3 regions of the Mesorhizobium dulcispinae genome follow, and region 3 is predicted to be linked to each of the others. Evidence: predicted binding sites of a transcription regulator. Region 3 holds the regulator's gene; each other region holds the start of a gene.
What was found. Region 3 encodes PhoB, which activates phosphate uptake and scavenging genes when phosphate is short. Its sites were predicted from a motif close to TGTCATNNANCTGTCAT; they were not measured.
Positions count from the first base shown of each region.

Region 1: a site for PhoB is predicted at 3,947-3,963, ahead of RFN30_RS20005 (ceramide glucosyltransferase). Genes of this name have one in related genera too.
Region 2: a site for PhoB is predicted at 1,890-1,906, ahead of olsB (l-ornithine N(alpha)-acyltransferase). Genes of this name have one in related genera too.

Region 1 covers NZ_JAVIIY010000009.1:86,263-93,366, reverse strand. The annotation lists gene RFN30_RS20025 (aspartate aminotransferase family protein) at 1-1,184, shown strand, start outside; gene argF (ornithine carbamoyltransferase) at 1,200-2,111, shown strand; gene RFN30_RS20015 (Hsp33 family molecular chaperone) at 2,220-3,251, shown strand; gene apaG (Co2+/Mg2+ efflux facilitator ApaG/CorD) at 3,448-3,840, opposite strand; gene RFN30_RS20005 (ceramide glucosyltransferase) at 4,062-5,207, shown strand; gene RFN30_RS20000 (O-succinylhomoserine sulfhydrylase) at 5,251-6,438, opposite strand; SAM riboswitch at 6,494-6,571, opposite strand; gene RFN30_RS19995 (2'-deoxycytidine 5'-triphosphate deaminase) at 6,784-7,104, shown strand, end outside.
Region 2 covers NZ_JAVIIY010000003.1:163,492-170,595, forward strand. The annotation lists gene RFN30_RS08700 (ATP-binding protein) at 1-1,771, shown strand, start outside; gene olsB (l-ornithine N(alpha)-acyltransferase) at 1,958-2,842, shown strand; gene RFN30_RS08710 (trimeric intracellular cation channel family protein) at 2,948-3,580, opposite strand; gene grpE (nucleotide exchange factor GrpE) at 3,710-4,360, opposite strand; gene RFN30_RS08720 (hypothetical protein) at 4,579-4,779, shown strand; gene RFN30_RS08725 (DJ-1/PfpI family protein) at 4,829-5,449, opposite strand; gene RFN30_RS08730 (DUF934 domain-containing protein) at 5,694-6,227, opposite strand; gene RFN30_RS08735 (phosphoadenylyl-sulfate reductase) at 6,399-7,104, opposite strand, start outside.
Region 3 covers NZ_JAVIIY010000003.1:547,055-554,158, forward strand. The annotation lists gene RFN30_RS10580 (ROK family transcriptional regulator) at 1-794, shown strand, start outside; gene phoB (phosphate regulon transcriptional regulator PhoB) at 1,078-1,767, opposite strand; gene phoU (phosphate signaling complex protein PhoU) at 1,787-2,491, opposite strand; gene pstB (phosphate ABC transporter ATP-binding protein PstB) at 2,512-3,315, opposite strand; gene pstA (phosphate ABC transporter permease PstA) at 3,312-4,163, opposite strand; gene pstC (phosphate ABC transporter permease subunit PstC) at 4,167-5,153, opposite strand; gene pstS (phosphate ABC transporter substrate-binding protein PstS) at 5,220-6,278, opposite strand; gene RFN30_RS10615 (response regulator) at 6,794-7,104, opposite strand, start outside.

The sequences.
Region 1 (7,104 bases), on a different contig from region 3:
TTTACGAGACCTTTGCTCGCGCACCCCTGGCCTTCGATCGCGGGGAGGGGACCTGGCTGGTCACCGACAAGGGCGAGCGATATCTCGATTTCGCCGGCGGCATCGCCGTGAACTCGCTGGGCCACGGCCATCCGCATCTGGTTGCGGCGCTGACTGAGCAGGCCGCCAAGCTCTGGCACGTCTCCAACCTCTACGAGATCCCGGAGCAGCGCCGGCTGGGCGAACGGCTGGTCGACGCGACCTTCGCCGACAAGGTGTTCTTCACCAATTCCGGCGCCGAGGCGCTGGAATGCGCCATCAAGACGGCGCGGCGCTACCAGTTCGTCAAGGGCCATCCGGAGCGTTTCCGCATCATCACCTTCGAGGGCGCCTTCCACGGCCGCACGCTGGCGACGATCGCCGCCGGCGGCCAGTACAAATATCTCGAGGGTTTCGGTCCGAAGGTCGAGGGCTTCGACCAGGTCGCGTTCGACGATATCGAGGCCGCCGAGAAGGCGATCACGCCGGATACCGCGGCTATCCTGATCGAGCCGGTGCAGGGCGAGGGCGGCATCCGCCCGGTGCCGACGCAGTCGCTGAAGCGCCTGCGCCAACTCTGCGACCAGCATGGCCTGCTTCTGATCTTCGATGAGGTCCAGTGCGGCATCGGCCGCACCGGCAAGCTGTTCGCGCATGAATGGGCGGGCGTCACGCCTGACCTGATGGCGATCGCCAAGGGCATAGGCGGCGGCTTCCCGATGGGTGCCTGCCTCGCCACCGACGAGGCGGCGACAGGCATGACGGCCGGCGTGCACGGCACCACTTTCGGCGGCAATCCGCTGGCGATGGCCGTGGGCAACGCCGTGCTTGACGTCGTGCTGGCCGACGGCTTCCTCGAGGATGTTCAGCGCAAAGCGTTGCTGCTGAAGCAAGGCCTTGCGGCGGTTGCCGACGAATTTCCCGATGTCATCGAGGGCATCAGGGGAACCGGTCTGATGCTCGGCCTGAAATGCGCCATGCCCAACGCCAAGGTGAACATGGCGCTGCGCGACCAGCACCTGCTTGCCGTGCCGGCTGGCGACAACGTCATCCGTCTCTTGCCGCCGCTCACCGTCACCGACGAGGAGATCGGCGAGGCGCTGAAGCGTATTCGTTCGGGCGCCAAGGACCTGACCGACGCGATTGCGGCCGAAGCCGCGAAGTAATTCTGGAATTTGCCGATGAGCGTTCGCCACTTCACCGACCTGTCCGCCGTTTCCGCGGGAGACCTGCGCTCGATGCTGGACGATGCGGTGGCGCGAAAGACCAGGCTCAAGGCCGGCGAGCGCTCGAAGCCGCTCGACGGCAAGGTACTGGCGATGATCTTCGACAAGCCGTCGACGCGCACGCGCGTTTCCTTCGACGTCGGCATGCGCCAACTCGGCGGCGAGACCATCATGTTGACCGGCACCGAGATGCAGCTCGGCCGTTCCGAAACCATCGCCGACACCGCGAAGGTGCTGTCGCGCTATGTCGACGCCATCATGATCCGCACCACCTCGCATGACCGGCTGCTGGAGCTCACCGAGAACGCCACCGTGCCGGTCATCAACGGGCTGACCGACGATACCCATCCCTGCCAGCTGATGGCGGATATCATGACCTACGAGGAGCATCGCGGTCCGGTGGCCGGCAAGACCTTTGCCTGGACCGGCGACGGCAACAATGTGCTGCACTCGCTGCTCGAAGCCTCGGCGCGCTTCCGCTTCAATCTCAATGTCGCGGTGCCGGAAGGCAGCGAGCCGTTCGAGAAATATGTCGATTGGTCGAAGGCCAATGGCGGCAAGGTGAGGTTTGCCCGCTCGGCCGAGGAGGCGGTCGACCAGGCGGATTGCGTCGTCACCGATAGCTGGGTGTCGATGGGCCAGGAGCATCGCGCCCGCGGCCACAACGTCTTCCTGCCCTACCAGGTCAATGCCGCGCTGATGGCCAGGGCTAAGTCCGACGCGCTGTTCATGCACTGCCTGCCGGCGCATCGCGGCGAGGAGGTTACCGACGAGGTGATCGACGGGCCGCATTCGGTGGTGTTCGACGAGGCCGAGAACCGGCTGCACGCCCAGAAGGCGGTGCTGGCCTGGTGCCTGCGCGCTTGACTGGCGCTGTGCTTATCCGGACCAACTTGATCCAGAGCGGGGTGATGCCTATTTGCGGGCCATCACGTAAATCGAACGCGCTTCCACGCATGCGGCCCAAAGGGCGGCATGGCCGCGCCCTGGAGCTTTGTCATGTTGGAAACCCATACCTTGGCTGAACATCAACCCAAACTCGGTGAATTCGGCTTCGCCGGCGACGACCATGTCGTGCCTTACGAGGTCGCGCCGCTCGACGTGCGCGGCCGCACCGTGCAGCTCGGGTCGATGCTCGACGCCATCCTCAGCCGCCATGATTATCCCGAACCAGTCGCGCGCCTGCTGGCCGAGGCCTGCGTGCTTACCGTGCTGCTCGGCACGTCGCTGAAGTTCGAGGGCAAGTTCATTCTGCAGACCCGCACGGACGGGCCGGTCGACATGCTGGTGGCGGACTTCACCACGCCGCATGCGCTGCGCGCCTATGCGCGCTTCGACGCCGATCGGCTGCAGGCTGCGATTGCCGCCGGGGAGACCTCGCAGCAGAAACTGCTCGGCACCGGCGTCCTGGCGCTGACCATCGATCAGGGCGCGCACACCCAGCGTTATCAGGGTATCGTCCAGCTCGACGGCACGTCGCTGGAGGAGGCCGCGCGCACCTATTTCCGCCAGTCGGAGCAGATTCCGACCGAAATCAGGATGTCGGTCGCCAAGCTGGTGACACCGGGTCCCGGCGGCGCTCGCGAGCAGTGGCGCGCCGGCGGCATTCTGGCGCAGTTCCTGCCGCAGGCGCCCGAACGCATGCACGTGCCCGACATTTCGGGCGGCGACGGCGATCCGCGGGACGTGGCGCACGAACCGGCCGACAATTCCTGGCGGGAATTGCTGGCGCTGCTGGGCACCATCGAGCCGACCGAGCTGATCGATCCGACGGTGGGCGCCGAGCGGCTGCTCTACCGGCTGTTCCACGAGCACGGCGTGCGCGTTTTCCGCAACGTGCCGGTTGCCGACCAGTGCTCCTGCTCGCGCGAGAAGATCCGCGGCATCCTCGAGGGCTTTTCGGCCTCGGAGATCAAGGACTCGACCGAGGACGGCGGCATCCATGTCGCTTGCGAGTTCTGCTCGACGCAGTACGACTTCGATCCGGCTGAATTCGCTGCAGAATAAGGCTCCTGCCTTCTCCCCGTTCCACGGGGAGAAGGTCTCCGAAGGGCGGATGAGGGGCAGCGCCGGCGTTGGCCTTGCAAGCGCCCCTCGCTCCGTCCGAAAGAAAATCCCAAAACCTGGCGCTGCCGCTCATTGCCCTGCCGGGCATTTCTCCCCGTAAACGGGGAGAAAGAGGCTGCCGCGTAGGGTTTCGCCCTTAATTCACCGTCCGTCGTGTTCCCGGCATGTCAAGGGAGAAGGCGGGGATGGCGACGTCGAACGTCTCGCCGCGCCCGTTGCGCATCGTGTAGTGGCCGACCATAATCCCGGACGGCGTCGAGAGCGGGCATCCCGATGTATACTGATAGCTGTCGCCGGGGTTGAGCTCCGGCTGGTCGCCGACGACGCCGGCGCCGCGCACTTCCTCGACGCGGCCGCGTCCGTCGGTGATGTGCCAATAGCGCGACAGAAGCTGCACGAACTCGTCCGACCGGTTGTCGATCGTCACCTGGTAACCCCAAACATAGCGGTTCTCGGACGGATCGGAACGGTCCTCCAGGTAGAACGGCCTGACCTGCACTTCGATGTTGCGCGTGACGGCGCGATACATGAGCCACTCCGGTTTGCCGGCTCAGGGAACATTTATCGCGCTTCGCGGTTGTTACGCTAGGCGCCATCCGTCCTGCCGGCTTTCCACCGCACGTGCCGACAAACAATGTCATTTAAGTGACACATGACAATGTTGGTGTGCACAAACCGTGCGGGCGACTCGGGCGCTCTGTCGACTGATGAAACGGCCGCGGGCGGCCTTTCCGGAGTGACCAGATCTCGATGGAACTGACCCTCGCAGCCGCCTTTGCCTCGTCAGCCCTTCTTCTTTCCAATCTCGCCAGCATCATGCTCGCTTCATCGCGGCTGAAGGCGCGTCGCGTCATTCCCGCACCCTCCGGCAAGCAGCTGCCGGTCTCCATCGTCGTTCCGTCGCGGGGCGTGGAGCCGTTCACCGAAGAGACGCTCGAGCGCGCTCTCTCGCTAGACTGGCCGCGCTACGAGCTGATCTTCTGCGTCGCTCATGCCCAGGATCCCGTGGTCGGGCTGATCAATGCCGCGATCGCGCGCTTCCCCGGGATTCCGGCGCGGTTGCTCGTCGGCGATGACAGGATCAGCGCCAATCCCAAGCTTAACAACTGCGTCAAGGGCTGGCAGGCGGCCCGGCACGATTGGGTGATCCTTGCCGATTCCAACGTGCTGATGCCCAAGGACTATGTCCAGCATCTGATGGCGGCCTGGCGGCCGGACACCGGCCTCGTCTGCTCGACACCGATCGGCTCGCGGCCAGACGGTTTTTGGGCCGAGGTCGAATGCGCCTTCCTCAACACGCTGCAGGCGCGCTGGCAATATGCGGGCGAGGCGCTCGGCCTTGGCTTCGCCCAGGGCAAGAGCATGTTGTGGAACAAGCCGATGCTCGACGCTCATGGCGGCATCCAGGCTTTAGCCGCCGAGATCGCCGAGGATGCGGCGGCCACCAAGCTGGTCAACAGCCTGGGCCTCCGGGTCAATCTCGTGGCCTCGCCCTTTGAGCAGCCGCTCGGCCAGCGCACGCTCGCCGAAATCTGGTCGCGCCAGGCGCGCTGGGCGCGGCTGCGCCGCGTTACCTTCCCATTGTTCTTCGCGCCCGAGATCCTGACCGGTGTGGTTATGCCGCTGATTTTGGCACTCGTCGCGGCGGCAAGCGCCGGCGTCAGCCTGCCCACGACTGCGCTTTGCGTGCTGGCGATCGCCTATGTACCGGAGTGCCTGCTTGCCTGGTCCAAGGGCTGGTACCTGTCGCCGCGCAGCGTCACCGCGATGGTCGTCCGCGACGCGATGCTTCCCACCATATGGGCGCGCGGCTGGCTGGGCGGGGCCGTCGAATGGCGCGGCAACGCAATGACCATCAGCAACAGCGGGATGACTGAACTCGAAGAGATTGCTTGAGCCGGCTGTGGCTCAAACAATCTTTTGTCGCCGTCGGGGCCTGTTATTTCGCCGCCTTGAGTGCCTGTTCGACGTCGGAGAGCAGGTCGTCGGCATCCTCAAGCCCCACAGACAAGCGCAGCGTGCCGGGCCCGATGCCGAGTTCGGCGCGCGCCTCGTCGCTCAGATTCTTGTGCGTGGTGGTCGCCGGATGGGTGATCAGGCTCTTGGCGTCGCCGAGATTGTTGGAGATCAGCACGATGTCGAGCGCGTTCTGGAAGGCGAAGGCCGCCTGCTTGCCGCCCTTGACGTCGAGGCAGATCAGCGTCGAGCCGCCCGACATCTGCTTCCTGACGACATCCGCCTGCGGATGGTCGGCACGGCCCGGATAGATGACGCGGGCGATCTGCGGCCGTCCAGCCAGGAAGTCGGCGATCTTGCCGGCGCTTTCGGTCTGCTGGCGCACGCGCAGCGGCAGCGTCTCCAGGCCCTTGAGCAGCGTCCAGGCGTTGAAGGGCGACAGGCTCGGGCCGGTGTGGCGGAAATAGTCGTGCAGGTTCTCGTCGATCCACTTCTTGTCCGACAGGATGACGCCGCCGAGGCAGCGGCCCTGTCCGTCGATATGCTTGGTCGCCGAATAGACCACGATATGGGCGCCGAGCTGCAGGGGCTTTTGCTGGAGCGGCGTGGCAAACACATTGTCGACGATCACGCGCGCGCCGATCGAGTTGGCTAAAGCGGCGACGGCGGCAATGTCGACCACTTCCAGCGTCGGGTTGGTCGGGCTTTCCAGGAAGAACAGCTTGGTGTTGGGCCTGACCGCCTTTTCCCAATTGGCGATGTCGGTGCCGTCGACCAGCGTCGCTTCGATGCCGTAGCGCGGCGCCAGCGTCTCGACCACCCAGCGGCAGGAGCCGAACAGCGCCCGGGCCGCGACGATATGGTCGCCGGCCTTGACGCTGCAGAGAAGTGCCGCGGACACCGCCGCCATGCCGGAAGCGGTGGCCCGGGCATCTTCCGCGCCTTCCAGCGCGCACATGCGCTTTTCGAACATGTCGACCGTCGGGTTGGCGTAGCGCGAATAGATGAAGCCCGGCTCCTCGCCCTTGAAACGGGCTTCCGCCGCTTGCGCCGTTTCGTAGACATAGCCCTGGGTGAGATACATCGCCTCGGCGGTCTCGCCGAAGCCGGAACGCAATGTCCCGCCATGCACGAGTGCGGTCTGAGGCTTCCAGTTACGCGTCTTGCTCATCGCCCTATTTCCAAACACAAAAAAACCGGCCGCGACGTCGCAACCGGTCCATACGGCCTTGCGGCCAGCGGTCCTTTAGCGACTTGTTTAACGTGGCTGCAAGCCGACCGGCCAAATCACCACGGGATAACGACCCTTTAGACCTCGCCCGCGCTTGCGTCAATTGCCGGCTTGATTAAGAGGTTTGTACCAGGCTGGAGCGTGCGACCATGCGCCTGCCCGGCCTTTGGAGCAATTCCAGGAAAAGTGTGAAACGGATTTCCGTCCGGAATTGCGTCAAAACAAAGAGGTAGAGCGGTTCGCCGTTTTCGTGAAACGGCGAATTGCTCTAGCGGAGCCAGACCCTTGCGGCAGACAGGCATTCTTCCGGATCAGGACATCGCGGCGCTGTTCGAGGCGGGCGCGCTGAAATCGCCGCGCGCGCTCGATACCAACCAGATTCAGCCGGCCAGCCTCGATCTGAGGCTGGGCGACAAGGCCTTCCGCGTCCGCGCCTCCTTCCTGCCCGGTCCCGATCACTTGGTTTCCGACAAGCTCGACCGGCTGAAGCTGCACGAGATCAACCTCACCGAAGGCGCGGTGCTGGAGACGGGCTGCGTCTATATCGTGCCGCTGCTCGAGAGCCTGGCGCTGCCGGCGCAAGTCTCGGCCTCCGCCAACCCGAAG
Region 2 (7,104 bases), 380 kb from region 3:
TTCCGAGCTCGGCATAGACGTGGGCGTCGTGCCCGATGCCGCCTTCTCGGACCATGAATGCCTGAGCTCCACCGACGTCGCAATCCGCACGCCGAACGGGCCGCGCTGGTTCTCCTGGATCGAGCTCTCGGTGCGCGACAGGGATACAGGCGCTGTTTCGCACCGGGCGATCGCCCGCGACATCACCGCCCGCAAGCGTGCTGAATCCTCGCTGATCACCGCCCGCGAGCGGGCCGAATATGCCAGCCAGGCCAAGTCGCGCTTCCTTGCCACCGTCAGCCACGAGATCCGCACGCCGATGAACGGCATCATGGGTATGGCGAAGCTGCTTGCCGACACCGACCTCTCGCCCGAGCAGCGCACCTATGTCGGCGCCGTCTCGACTTCCGCGAGCTCGCTGCTCGCGCTGATCGAGGACCTGCTCGACTATTCCAAGATCGAGGCCGGCCGCTTCGATCCCGAACCGCAGCCGACGTCGCTGCGCGAGATCGCCGACAACATCATCGAGCTCCTGGCGGCGAAGGCCTTCTCCAAGAACATCGGCCTCGGCTGCCATGTCGAGCCCGACGTGCCGCAGATGATCACCGCCGACCCCGGCCGCGTACGCCAGGTGCTGCTCAATCTCATCGGCAATGCCGTCAAGTTCACCGACGCCGGCGGCGTGCTGCTTACCGTCGCGCGCGCCCGCACCGAGAGCACCGACCGCATCTGCTTCACCATCGCCGACACCGGTCCGGGGCTGCGCGAGGAGGACATGGAGCACATCTTCGAGGAGTTCGAGCAATCCGACGGCACTTCGACCAGGGTGCATGGCGGCGCGGGTCTCGGTCTTGCCATCTCCAAGCGGCTGGTGATCGCCATGGGCGGCACGATTTCGGTCTCGAGCCGGCTCGGCGAAGGATCCGAGTTCGTCTTCGACATCCCGGCGACCGCCGCAACCGAACCGCCGCAATATCGCCGGAGCATCCTCTCCGACCGGCGCGCGGTGATCGTATCCAGGAACGCCGTCGAGGCCGATGCCATAGCCCGCACCATCCGCGCGCATGGCGGTGCCGTCGAGATTGCCGCCACGCCGGACCAGGCCGCTGCCTTCGCCGCCGGCTGCAACGTGCTTCTGGTCGATGCCGCGCTCGAAAACAGCGACGGCCGCCTGCTGAAGCGGCTGCGTCAGGGCGGTTTTGTCGACTGCGAGGCCGTCACCCTGATTGCGCCCACCGATCGCGGCATGCTTGGCGAATTCCGCGCCAACGGCTACGCGACATTCCTCGCCCGGCCGGTGCGCGGCGAAACGCTGCTGCGCGTGCTGCTGACCAGCCATGTGCCGGCACCCGCCGCGCCGCGGCCGCAGCCGCGCGGCACCGCGTCCGTCCGCCGCCGCGACCAGGGCCTGTCCGTGCTGATCGCCGAGGACAATGACATAAATGCCATGCTTGCCCGCGCCACGCTTCTCAAGGCCGGACATCGCGTCAAGATCGTCGGCAACGGCAAGGCCGCGGTCGAAGCCGTCACCGACGCCGGCCTCAAGCATCGTTTCGACGTCGTCCTGATGGACCTGCACATGCCGGTGATGGACGGGTTGGACGCGATCGCCGCCATCCGCCGCCACGAGGAAGCGCTTGCCGTGCCGCCGATCCCGATCATGGTGCTTTCGGCCGACAGCCAGGAAAAGACGCGCCACACCGTGCTGGCCCACGGCGCCAGCGGCTTCGTTACCAAGCCTCTCGACCCCGATGCGCTCGTCCAGGCCGTCGAGAGCCAGGCTGCCGCGTAACGAATTTTTTAGACTTTCCCGAACGCCTTGGATTGCTTGGCTTTCGCAGCCATAAGATAGCCGGTTGAGGGTATTGCCCAGCCGACGAAGTATTGCCGGGCTCGCCGTATCACGGTACTGTCACAATCCTGTTGCACCTACACCGTATCCCCGTGCCAAGAGGGATGGCTCGAAGGAGAATCACTCGTGCATACAGTCATGCCTGAATGCGATACTCGGCCGAACGCCAGCGCCCTGCTCGGCGGGCGTGCTGTCGACGCCGTCGCAAGCGGCGCAACGCTGGGCCGTATCGGCAACCTCGAAGTGCGGCTTGCCCGCAACGAGGCCGAGATCGCCGCCGCCCAGGAAGTGCGCTATCGGGTATTCTATGACGAGCTTGGCGCGAGGAAGGATCTGTTCCAGGCGCAGGACCGGCGCGATGCCGACCGTTTCGACCCGCTCTGCGACCATCTCCTGGTTTTCGACACCTCGCTTCCCGGTCCCGAGCATCGCCGCATCGTCGGCACCTATCGCCTGCTGCGGCAGGAGATCGCCACGGCCGCGGGCGGCTTCTATTCCGAGGGCGAATTCGAGCTGACCAAGCTGGTCGCGCGCCATCCGGGCCAGCGCTTCCTCGAGCTCGGCCGCTCCTGCGTGCTGCCAGAATACCGCTCCAAGCGCACGATCGAGGCGCTCTGGCAAGGCATCTGGGCCTATATCAACCATTACGGCATCGGCGTGATGACCGGCTGCGCCTCGTTCCACGGCACCGTGCCGGCCGCGCATGCCGAGGCGCTCACCTATCTCGCCCATCATTGCCGCACCGACCAGGCCTGGGATGTCAGGGCGGTGGCCGGCCGCTACTGCTCGATGGACCTGATGCCGATCGAGGCGGTCAACGCCAAGGCGGCGATCGCCGCCATGCCGCCGCTGGTCAAGGGCTATCTGCGCGTTGGCGCTCGCATCGGCGACGGCTGCGTCATCGACCGCGAGTTTTCGACGGTCGACGTCTTCGTTGTCATGCCGGTCAAGGAAATCGGCGCCCGCTACGTCAACTACTATGGCGGTGAAGGGCAGCGTTTCGCCGCCTGACGCCAGCGAATAGCGAATAGCGAATAGCGAATAGCGAATGAAGTAAGCGATTGTGGGCTGGTCACAATAGCCCTATTCGCTACTCCCTATTCGCTATTCGCTTCGTCACGGAATATCCTCCGGCCTTCGCCCGGGCCGGCTCTTATAGGCCGGGAACGACCAGCCGAATTTGAGCGCTCCGCCGCGCACCAGGAAAGCCGCCGCGAAGCCGAGCAGGCTTGAGGCAAGCGCCGGCATGCCGACAAGGTCTGAGAGCGTGAAGAGCGCGGCACCCGCAAGCGCCGCCGTGACATAGATTTCGGGTCTCAGCAGCACCGAGGGCTCACCGGCGAGTAGATCGCGCAATATGCCGCCGAAGGTGGCGGTGAGCACCCCGGTGATGACAGACACCACCGGTGAGCCGGTGATCGCCAGGCCCTTTGCCGCTCCCATCACCGCGAAGGCGGCCAGTCCGATCGCATCGAGCCAGAGCAGCAGCTTGTAGCGGCTTTCGACGCGGTGTGCGCTGAAGAAGACGAGCACGGCGACAACGGCGCAGATCAGCACATAACCGTTGTTGGCGACCCAGAACACCGGCAGGTTGAGGATGACGTCGCGCAGCGTCCCGCCGCCGATGCCGGTGACGCTGGCCAAAAACAGGAAACCGATGATATCGAGCTCCTTGCGCGACGCGGCAAGCGCGCCCGTCGCCGCGAAGACCGCGACGCCGGCATAGTCGAGCAGCTCGATGGGATTCAAGGACATAAGGGAGTAGGGCAGTAAGGGAGTAGGTGAGTAGGGACTATAAATAGCACAAGCCGAATGAAATGTACGGCCGCTATCCCTACTGCCCTACTGCCCTATTGCCCTACTCCCTTACTCCCCTAATCAAGCATCCTTCTCGGCCTGCTCGTTCACCGGGCCCGGCTCGACCGGCGCCTCGGTTGCGGCAGCCTTCGGGCCGCCCTTTGAGACGCCGACCATCGCCGGCCGCAGCACGCGCTCGCCGATCGAGTAGCCGGGCTGCACGACCTGGACAACGGTGCCGGCCGGAACGTCGGCGTTGGGCACCTCGAACATCGCCTGGTGGAAGTTCGGGTCGAACTTCTCGCCTTCCGGCGCAAGCTTCTTCACGCCGTGCCGCTCCAGCGCCGACAGCATGGCGCGCTCGGTGAGGTCGACACCCTCGATCAGCGCCTTGAAGCCGGCATCGCCGGAGGCTTTGGCTTCGGCCGGAATGGTATCGAGCGCGCGGCGCAGATTATCCGACACCGACAGCATGTCGCGTGCGAAATTGGCCACCGCGTAAGTGCGCGCATCATGCACGTCGCGCGCGGTGCGGCGCCGCAGATTCTCCATTTCGGCAGCTACGCGAAGCGCGCGGTCCTTCAGCTCCTCGTTTTCCTTCAGCAGCCGCACAAGCGCTTCATAGTCGCCGTCGACGCCGCCTTCCGCACGTTCGCCGGGAGCCTGGGCGCCGGAAGCCTGGCTGGCCTCGATTTCCTCGGGCGCGCGTTCGTCTTTTGTCTGGTCGCTCATCGCCGTTTCCCGTCATTCGGATTGGTTTGGATTTGCGCCCGATATCGAGGTTTAAGGGTCAAAAATCAAGGGGCAAGCACCGGCTGCCGCCCTCCTCGGACCGCTCCAAATTAATTCAAACTTTACCGTACCGGGCGTCTTCGCTTGCCCTTGGGGACACGTACGGGAACCATTGCCGGCCTGGAGGAGTTTCGAAGCCGAGACAGGATTTTGGGATTATGAGCGGCAATGGTGGCGAAAGGCGAGCCAAACTCGCCAAGGATATCAGGCGTCAGCTTGGCACGGAGGCAACAAAGCGCTTTCTGCGCACGCTGCCGGCTTTTCGTCTGGAGAAAGAGATGCCCAAGCGGCTGACAGACCTGCTCGACCGCCTTGAAGGCGCCGAGGCGGACAAAATGGGCGGACAACGGCATCGCTAAGCAACGCTCAGCCATATGCCGCCCTTTGCGCAGCCCGCACTCTGTAGAGCTAGGCTGCCCTGCGCTCGTCGCGCATCAGCGCTTCGCCATGGCGGATCTCGGTCCCGAGCACCTTCAGGCACTCGCGCATGAAGGCGGCAAGGCCGGGCCATCCCTTCGCCGACACCAGATTACCGTCGACATGCGCACCGGTCGGCGCAACGTCGATATAGGTGCCGCCGGCGAGCGTCACCTCGGGCTCGCAATAGTGCAGCGCCGCTACTTCCTTGCCGCGCACCACGCCGTCGACGGCGATCAGGATCTGCACGCCGTGGCAGATTGTGAAGATCGGCTTGCCGGTTTCATGGAAATGCCTGACCAGCGCCTGCACGCGCTTGTCGATGCGGATATACTCCGGCCCGCGACCGCCCGCGGCGTAGACCGCGTCGTAATCCGCCGGATTCACCTCGGCGAAGGTCTTGTTGAGAATGTAGTCGTGGCCGAGCTTTTCGGTGTAGGTCTGATGGCCCTCGAAGTCATGCAGCGAGGTCTTTAGCACATCGCCGGCCTTCTTGTCCGGACAGACGACATGGACGGTGTGGCCGACCGCATGCATGGCCTGCTCAAAGACGAAAATCTCGTATTCCTCGCTGAACTCGCCAACGAGCATCAGTATCTTCTTGCCTGCCATGCCGTCTCCTCCCTTTGCTGGCTATTTATTTCGGATCGCGAAATAATGGCCCTATCCTAAAGGCAAGATGACGGAAGGGAAAGTGCAAATCGCATAAGTGGTCTGACCAGATTGCTGCAAAGAGGGCCTGCGGACCATTTCCACCCTTGAGTGACTGTCGAAAATGAGAGGCTTGGTCAGACCAAAGCTGCAGGCCGCTTCCTTTTTGTAGAGTGCCTTTCGACTGCGTTGTGGCGGCTGCCTCTCAGCCCGCACGCTTGCGCCGCCAGGAATATTTCGGGCCCTTGGCTTCCGGCTCCACCGCCGGCTGATAGTAGACCGGCAGGCCGCCGGTGCGTCCCTCCTCAAGCCGCTTCAGCAGCACTGGGTTGGAGACCTCGAATTCGTCGAAGCCGAGCCGCAACATATGCGGCAGCTGGTCGACTAGCACCTGGCCCGTGGCGCGGACCGCGCCCTTGAAGTTATGGCGGGCGCGCAGCAGCTCGCCCTTGGAAAAGGAGCGGCCGTCGTTGAATGCCGGGAAAGCGAGCGCCACTAGCGACAGCTGGTCGAGCAGGCCGACGATCTTGTCGAGCTCGTCGCCGGGCAGCAGGAGCACACCGATGCGCTGCTTGGCCGACTTGCGGGTGTCGTCATCGAGCGCAAGAAAAACCTGTAGCGGCAGGATGAAACGGCCATTGCCGGCAAGCGCCTCGGCGCTCTCTGCATGGGTCCATTCGTCCTCGCGGAAACCCTTCGGGGTCCAGAGGCGGGTTTCCGATTTGGTCGGTTCAGTCATCAAGCAATTCCTAAAGCTCAAAGAACGCCCAGGGTGTGTTGAGATTCAGGTCAGGCCGAGTCGAAAACGGTGGCTTCCGAGAACCGGAGCGCAGCGTACCAAAGTACGGGAGCACCGGAAGCGCAGGAAACCGCCGTTTGCAGGCCGGCCTCACCTGAATATCAACATACCCTATAGGGATGCGTCGGTCAGCGACTTCTCCAGCCCCGACAGGTGGATGCCGCACTCGGTCTTGGCGTGCCCCGCCCAGCGGCCGCTGCGGGCGTCCTCGCCAGGCTGTACCGGCTGCGTGCACGGGAAGCAGCCGATCGAGAGATAGCCATAGGCGACCAGCGGATTTTCGCGCAGCGCATGCGCGCGCATGTAGTCGGCCTGGTCCGATGTCGTCCAATGCGCCAGCGGATTGATGCGGATGCGCGAGCCGACCGCCTCGAAGACCGGGAGTGCCGCGCGCGTCGAAGCCTGGAAGCGCTTGCGCCCTGTGAACCAGGCGCGGAACGGCTCGACGCCCCGCGCCAGCGGCTCGACCTTGCGCACGTTGCAGCAGGCATCGGTGTCGGTTTCATGCAGCCTGCCTGTCGGATCGACGCGTTCGAGCGCGGCTTCCTCCGGCTTGATCACCCTGACATCGGTCAGGCCGAAATCGGCGACCAGCGCGTCACGGTAGCCGAGCGTCTCCTCGAAATGCTTGCCGGTGTCGAGGAAGATCACCGGCAGCGAGCGGTCGATCTTGGCGATCATATGCAGGAGCACCGCCGAATCAGCGCCGAAAGACGACACGGCGGCGACCTCGCCGCGGAAGAATTCGCGCGCCGAGCGCTCGATGATCTCGATCGGCTTCAGATGGCCGAGTAGCGCGTCGAGCCCTGCCGCTTCC
Region 3 (7,104 bases):
CCATGGGCATCCAGGGCATCACAGATTCCCATGCTCGCGCCATGCTGTGGTCGCCGATCACGCCGCTGACCGACATTCCCTTCGCCGACATACTGGAAAGAGAATTCGGCATTCCGGCCACCATGGAGAACGACTGCAACATGATGGCCGTAGCGCTGCAATGGCGCGACCCCGATCGCTATCGCGACAATTTCATCGCCATCCTGCTCTCGCACGGCATCGGCATGGGGCTGGTGCTGAAGGGCGAGCTGTTCACCGGCACGCATTCTTCCGGCGGCGAGTTCGGCCACATGATCCACCGTCCGGGCGGCGCACTCTGCCGCTGCGGGCGCCGCGGCTGCGTCGAGGCCTATGCCGGCAACTACGCTATCTGGCGCAGCGCCATGAAGATGAGCGAGGACGCCGAGCCGGTCGATGTCGGCGACGCCGACATGCGCGCGCTTGCCGCCAAGGCACGCGAGAAGGATGGCCCGGAGCGCGAGGCCTATCGCCGGGCGGGCGAGGCGCTGGGCTTCGGCCTCGGCAGCCTGTTCGCGCTGATCGACCCTGCGCCGGTCGCCATGGTCGGCGTCAGCGCCGCCGCCTTCGACCTGATCGAGCCATCGCTGCGCGAGGCGATCGCCCAGACCGCCGGCGGCCAGCACTCGCAGTCGATCTCCTTCGACACCGAGCCGAACGAATTGCCGCTGATCCGAGAAGGCTGCGCCATGCGCGCGCTGACCTTCGTCGATCAGGAGATCTTCGCGCCGGGCGTACAGGCGCGGGCGGGCGCTGCTGGAAAGAACGTAGCCTGATCTGGCGTTCGCTATCGTTTGGAGTGGCCCAAACTCCCATCGCTTCGTCATCCTAGGGCGAAGCAAGGAGCGAAGCGACGCGGCGAAGACCCTAGGATCCATGCCGTTACATACGAGCGTTGCGGCGGTGCAGAACGACCTCTGTCTTGCGCCGCCTTTACTCTTCGCGCGAGGTCACGGCATGGATCCCAGGGTCTCCGCGACGGAGCTTCGCTCCTGCTTCGCCCTGGGATGATGACGTTGAGGATGCCTCGGCCAATCCCGACGGTTGCGATGCGAGGACCTAGTCTTCCCTGATCGCGTACCCTGCCCCGCGGATGGTGCGGATCACATCGGGCATGCGGCCGTTGTTGACCGCCTTGCGCAGGCGCCCGACATGCACGTCCACGGTGCGCTCGTCGATATAGATCGTCTCGCCCCAGACATTGTCGAGCAGTTGGCTGCGCGAGAACACCCGGCCGGGATGCCGCATCATGAATTCGAGCAGCCGGAATTCGGTCGGCCCGAGCCTGATCTCGCTCTTCTTGCGGTAAACGCGGTGCGATTCGCGGTCGAGCACGATGTCGCCGACCTTGAGCACGCTGGACAGCACCTCCGGCTTGGCGCGGCGCAGCAGCGCCTTGACCCGGGCCATGAATTCCGGCGTCGAGAACGGCTTGACCAGGTAATCGTCGGCGCCCGTCGAGAGGCCGCGCACCCTGTCGCTTTCCTCGCCGCGCGCCGTTAGCATGATGATCGGCAGCCGTTCGGTCTCGGGCCGCATCCTCAGCCGGCGGCAAAGCTCGATGCCGGAAACCGCCGGCACCATCCAGTCGAGCACCAGAAGGTCGGGCACGTTCTCTTGCAGGCGGATTTCAGCCTCGTCGCCGCGGGTCACCACTTCTACCTGGTAGCCCTCGGATTCGAGATTGTAGCGGAGCAGCACCCCCAGCGGCTCCTCGTCCTCCACCACCATGATGCGTGGGGCGATCATATAGCAGGTACCTTCGCTGTCAGGCCGCCGGCGCCGACATCGCCGTCTCGTCCTGTTTCGGACGGTTCGCGGGCAATTGCGTGCCGGTCAGCACATAATAGGCGTTCTCGGCGATATTGGTCACGTGGTCGCCGATGCGCTCCAGATTCTTGGCGCAGAACAGGAGATGGGTGCAGGCCGTGATGTTGCGCGGATCCTCCATCATGTAGGTCAGGAGCTCGCGGAAGACGGAGGTGTATTTGACGTCGATGCGCTCGTCGTCGTTCCGGAGCTTGGCGAGCGCCGTGGCGTCGCCCGCCGTGTATTCCTCGATCACGCCCTGGACCTGGATCAGCACCAGTTGCGCCATGGAGTCGATGGAGTGCGACAGGTCGCGTGGCGCGGCGCTGACGCCGACGGAACCGACGCGCTTGGCGATGTTCTTGGCGAGGTCGCCGATGCGCTCGAGGTCGCCGGCCATGCGGATGGCGCCGACCACGCTGCGCAGGTCGTCGGCCATCGGCTGGCGTTTGGCGATCAGCGTGATGGCGCGATCGTCGAGCTCGCGCTGCCGCGCGTCCATGATGGCGTCGTCGGAAACCACGCGCTGCGCCAGCGCGTTGTCGGAGTTCAGCAGGGCCTTGGTCGATGCGCCGACCATCGAGCCGGCGAGATCGCCCATGTCACGGATGAGCTGGCTGATCTGCCTCAGATCCTCGTCGAAGGAAGCGACCGTATGCGCCATGGTTATGTCCTCGTATGAACTCAGCCGAAGCGGCCGGTGATGTAGTCCTGCGTGCGCTTCTCGCGGGGCGAGGTGAAGATCTTCTCGGTCCGGTCGAACTCGACCAGCTCGCCGAGATACATGAACGCCGTCTGCCGCGACACGCGCGCCGCCTGCTGCATGTTGTGGGTGACGATCACGATCGTGTAGTCGGCCTGCAATTCGTCGATCAGCTCCTCGATCTTGGCGGTCGACAGCGGATCGAGTGCCGATGCCGGCTCGTCGAGCAGGATGACCTCCGGCTTCACCGCCACCGTGCGGGCGATGCAGAGCCGCTGCTGCTGGCCGCCCGAAAGGCTCTGGCCGCTGGCGTTGAGCTTGTCCTTGACCTCGCTCCAAAGTGCGGCGCGCTTCAGTGCCGACTCGACCCGGTTGTCCATTTCGGCCTTGCTGATCTTCTCATACAGCCTGACGCCGAAGGCGATGTTCTCGTAGATCGACATCGGGAACGGCGTCGGCTTCTGGAACACCATGCCGATCTTCGTCCTGAGCAGGTTGAGGTCCTGCGAACGGTCGAGGATGTTCTTGCCGTCGAGCAGTACCTGACCCTCGGCGCTCTGCTTCGGGTAGAGCTCGTAGATGCGGTTCAGCACGCGCAGCAGCGTCGATTTCCCGCAGCCCGACGGTCCGATGAAAGCGGTGACGCTGCGCTCCGGCAGCGACAGGTTGATGTCCTTCAGCGCCTTCGACTGGCCATAGTAGAAGTTGAGGTTCTTGACCTCGATCTTGGCCTTCTCGACGGCCGTCTCGGCTACGTTAAGGTCGGTGGACAACATAGGTTTCATCTGTCCTCTCTGCGTCCGGTAAGGCTGCGGGCGAAAATGCTCAGCCCGAGAACCGTAAAGGTGATTATGAGTGCGCCCGTCCAGGCCAGTTGCTGCCATTCCTCGTAGGGACTTAGGGCGAACTGGAAGATGGTCACCGGCAGGCTGGCCATCGGCGCGTTGAGATTGCTCGACCAGAACTGATTGTTGAGCGCGGTGAAGAGCAGCGGCGCCGTTTCGCCCGAAATGCGGGCGATCGCCAGCAATATGCCGGTGACGATGCCGGAGAGTGCGGCGCGATAGGCGACGGAGCGGATCACCACCCAGCGCGGCGCGCCGATCGCGGTGCCGGCTTCGCGCAGTGCATTGGGCACTAGGTTCAGCATGTCCTCGGTGGTGCGCACCACGACCGGGATCACCAGGATCGACAGCGCGACCGCGCCGGCAATCGCCGAGAAATGCCCCATCGGCCGCACCAACAGCTCATAGACGAACAGGCCGACGATGATCGAGGGCGCCGACAACAGGATGTCGTTGATGAAGCGCACCACCGTGGTGAGACGCGAGAAGCGCCCGTACTCGGCCATATAGGTTCCGGCGAGCACGCCTATCGGCGTGCCGACGACGATGCCGATGATGGTCATCACGATGCTGCCGTAGATGGCGTTGAGCAGGCCGCCGGCGTCGCCGGGCGGCGGCGTCATCTCGGTAAAGACCGCCAGCGAAACGCCGGACAGGCCCTTGTAGATCAGCGCGCCGAGGATCAGCGCCAGCCAGGCAAGGCCGATGCCCGCCGCGATGACGCACAGCGCCATCATCACGGCATTCTTGCGCTTGCGGCGCTGGTGGAGCGACATAGCTACCGACATCGGTCATGCTCCCGTGCGGCTATCGATGCGCAACAGCATGTAGCGCGCGATGGCGAGGATGATGAAGGTGATGATGAACAGGATCAGGCCGAGCGCCACCAGCGAGGACGTATAGAGCTCGCCGTCGGCCTCGGTGAATTCGTTGGCGATGGTCGCCGAGATCGTCGTGCCCGGCGCAAACAGCGAGGCGCTGATGCGGTGCGCGTTGCCGATGACGAAGGTGACGGCCATAGTCTCGCCGAGCGCGCGGCCGAGACCGAGCATGACGCCGCCCATGATGCCGACGCGGGTGTAGGGGATGGTCACGCGCCGCGTCACTTCCCAGGTCGTGCAGCCGATGCCGTAGGCCGATTCCTTCAGCACCGCTGGCACCGTATCGAACACGTCCTTGGTGATCGAGGTGATGAACGGCAGCACCATGATGGCAAGGATGAGCGACGACGTCAGCAGGCCGATGCCGTAGGGCGGACCGGCAAACAGGCTGGAAAGGCCGGGTATGCCGTGGAAAAGGTTGATGATGAAGGGCTGCACCGTCGTCTGCAGGAAGGGCGCGAAGACGAACAGGCCCCAGATGCCGTAGATGATCGAAGGAATGCCGGCGAGCAGCTCGACCGCGATGCCGATCGGGCGTCGGAGCGGGCGCGGGCAGAGCTCGGTGAGGAAGACGGCGATGCCGATGCCGATCGGCACGGCAATGAGAATGGCGATGGCCGACGTGACGATGGTGCCGTAGATGGGCGCCAGGGCGCCGAAATTCTCGGTGACCGGGTTCCAGGATTCGGTGGTCAGGAAGGAGAAGCCGAACTTCGACAGCGCTTCCCATGAGCCGGCGATCAGCGAGATCGCCACACCGCCGAGCAGGACCAGCACGAGGATGGCGGAAGCGCGTGTGGCCGCCCGGAAGACCGTGTCGGTGAAGGCGAAGCGGCGCACCGTCGCTTCTCTGGTCCGCACGGCGGACGAAGTCACGGCTTCGGAAACGGCACTCATCGAGCCCTCTCGCATTTCGAAAGAAAGACAGGAGGGCGCCGCAGCGCCCTCCTCATTCCGGAAGAATTACATGCCGGAGTAGATCGGCTTGCCGTCCTTGTCGAGAATGTCCTTGCCCCACATTTCCTCGACGCTCTTCACGACCTTGTCGGGCATCGGAACGTAGTCGAGCTCAGCGGCCATCTTGTCGCCCTTTGCATAGGACCAGGCGAAGAACTTGAGCGCCTCGGCCGTGGCCGCAGCGTCGTCTGGCTTGTTGTAGACGAGAATCCACGTGGCGGAAGTCATCGGCCAGGACGCGGCACCTGCCTGGTTGGCCAGGATGACGCCGTAGCCCGGCTGCGAGCTCCAGTCGGCATTGGCCGCGGCAGCCGAGAACGCCTTGGCGGTCGGCTCGACCTTCTTGCCGTCCTTGTTCACCATGTCGGCATAGGTGAGCTTGTTCTGCTTGGCATAGGCGTATTCGACATAGCCGATCGCGCCGCCGGTCTGCGAGACGTTGTTGGCGACGCCTTCATTGCCCTTGGCGCCGATGCCCACCGGCCACTCGAGCGCCTTGTCGACGCCGACCTTCGACTTCCAGTCGGCGTTGACGTCGGCCAGATAGTAGCTGAAGTTGAACGTGGTGCCGGAGCCGTCCGAGCGATGGACGACCGCGATCGCCTGGTCGGGCAGCTTGACCTTGGGGTTGAGCTTCTTGATCGCCTCATCGTTCCAGTTGGTGATCTTGCCGAGGAAGATGTCGGCCAGCGTCGGGCCGTCGAGCACCAATTCGCCCGGCTTGATGCCTTCGAGGTTGACGACCGGAACGATGCCGCCCATCACCATCGGGAACTGCGCGAGGCCGCTTGACTTGAGATCGTCGCCCGTGAGCGGCGCATCGGAAGCGCCGAAGGTCACGGTCTTGGCCTTGATCTGCTTGATGCCGCCGCCGGAACCGATCGACTGATAGTTGAGGCCGATGCCGGTCTCCTTTTTGTAGGCGTCGGCCCATTTGGCGTAGATCGGATAGGGGAATGTGGCGCCGGCACCCGAGATATCCGCAGCCCAAGCGGCGGACAGGGTGAGCGTGGACGCCGTAGCCATTGCAATCGCAACGGCCGCTGAGCGGATGAAATGTCTCATGTGGCCTGCTCCTGTTCGGAATATGGTCTCTTGGCACCGCCTTTTGCCGGCGCCCAGTGTGGGCAATAGCCCTCGATTATTACAGTCGCATGACAGTTTCGTGTCAGCCCGGTAACGCCCGAACAGGGATGTCTGGAGGGGCCTGCGGCGGCCTTCGCGGACCAGCCTGAGTTTGCCGCGGGAATCAGTAACTTGTCTGACTTTTGAATCAAAAATTATCCCGGCGGCCGTGGTCACGGCCGCCGGGAAATAAAATCCGGACGAGAGCGCGTTGCCCGAAGCCAGAGCGGATCATGGCCTCGCCATCGCCGAAAACAGGTCCGTTGGGGTAGAGTCGACGCTGTTCCTTGCCGGCGGTCGCTGCTCCCGCCCGTAACCGAGGGGCGGAATCGACAGCAACCATTGTCCCGACTTGGCCTTCGCTTTGGTATGGTGCGATCACACCATACGCCCGCGTCAGGTCCTGCAGGCGATGCCCTTAGCCGATGCCATGAACGGCCGCGCGGAAAAGCTTGTTAGCCGGCGCTGCGCCGGACTTCCGCACCCGACCCAAGCCACCTTTCTAGCTTCTCGAGCAGTGCCTTCGGGCTGATCGGCTTCGGCAGGTAGTCGTCCATGCCGGCTTCCAGGCAGCGCTCGCGGTCGCCTTTCAGCGCATGCGCGGTGACACCGACGATCGGCACATGTGAGCCCATCTCCGCTTCGAGCTGCCGGATGGCGGCGGTCGCCTCCAGGCCGCTCATCTCGGGCATCGACACATCCATCAGGATCATGCGCGGATTGAGCTTGCCGAAGGCGTCCAGCGCCTTGCGGCCGTTACCGACGA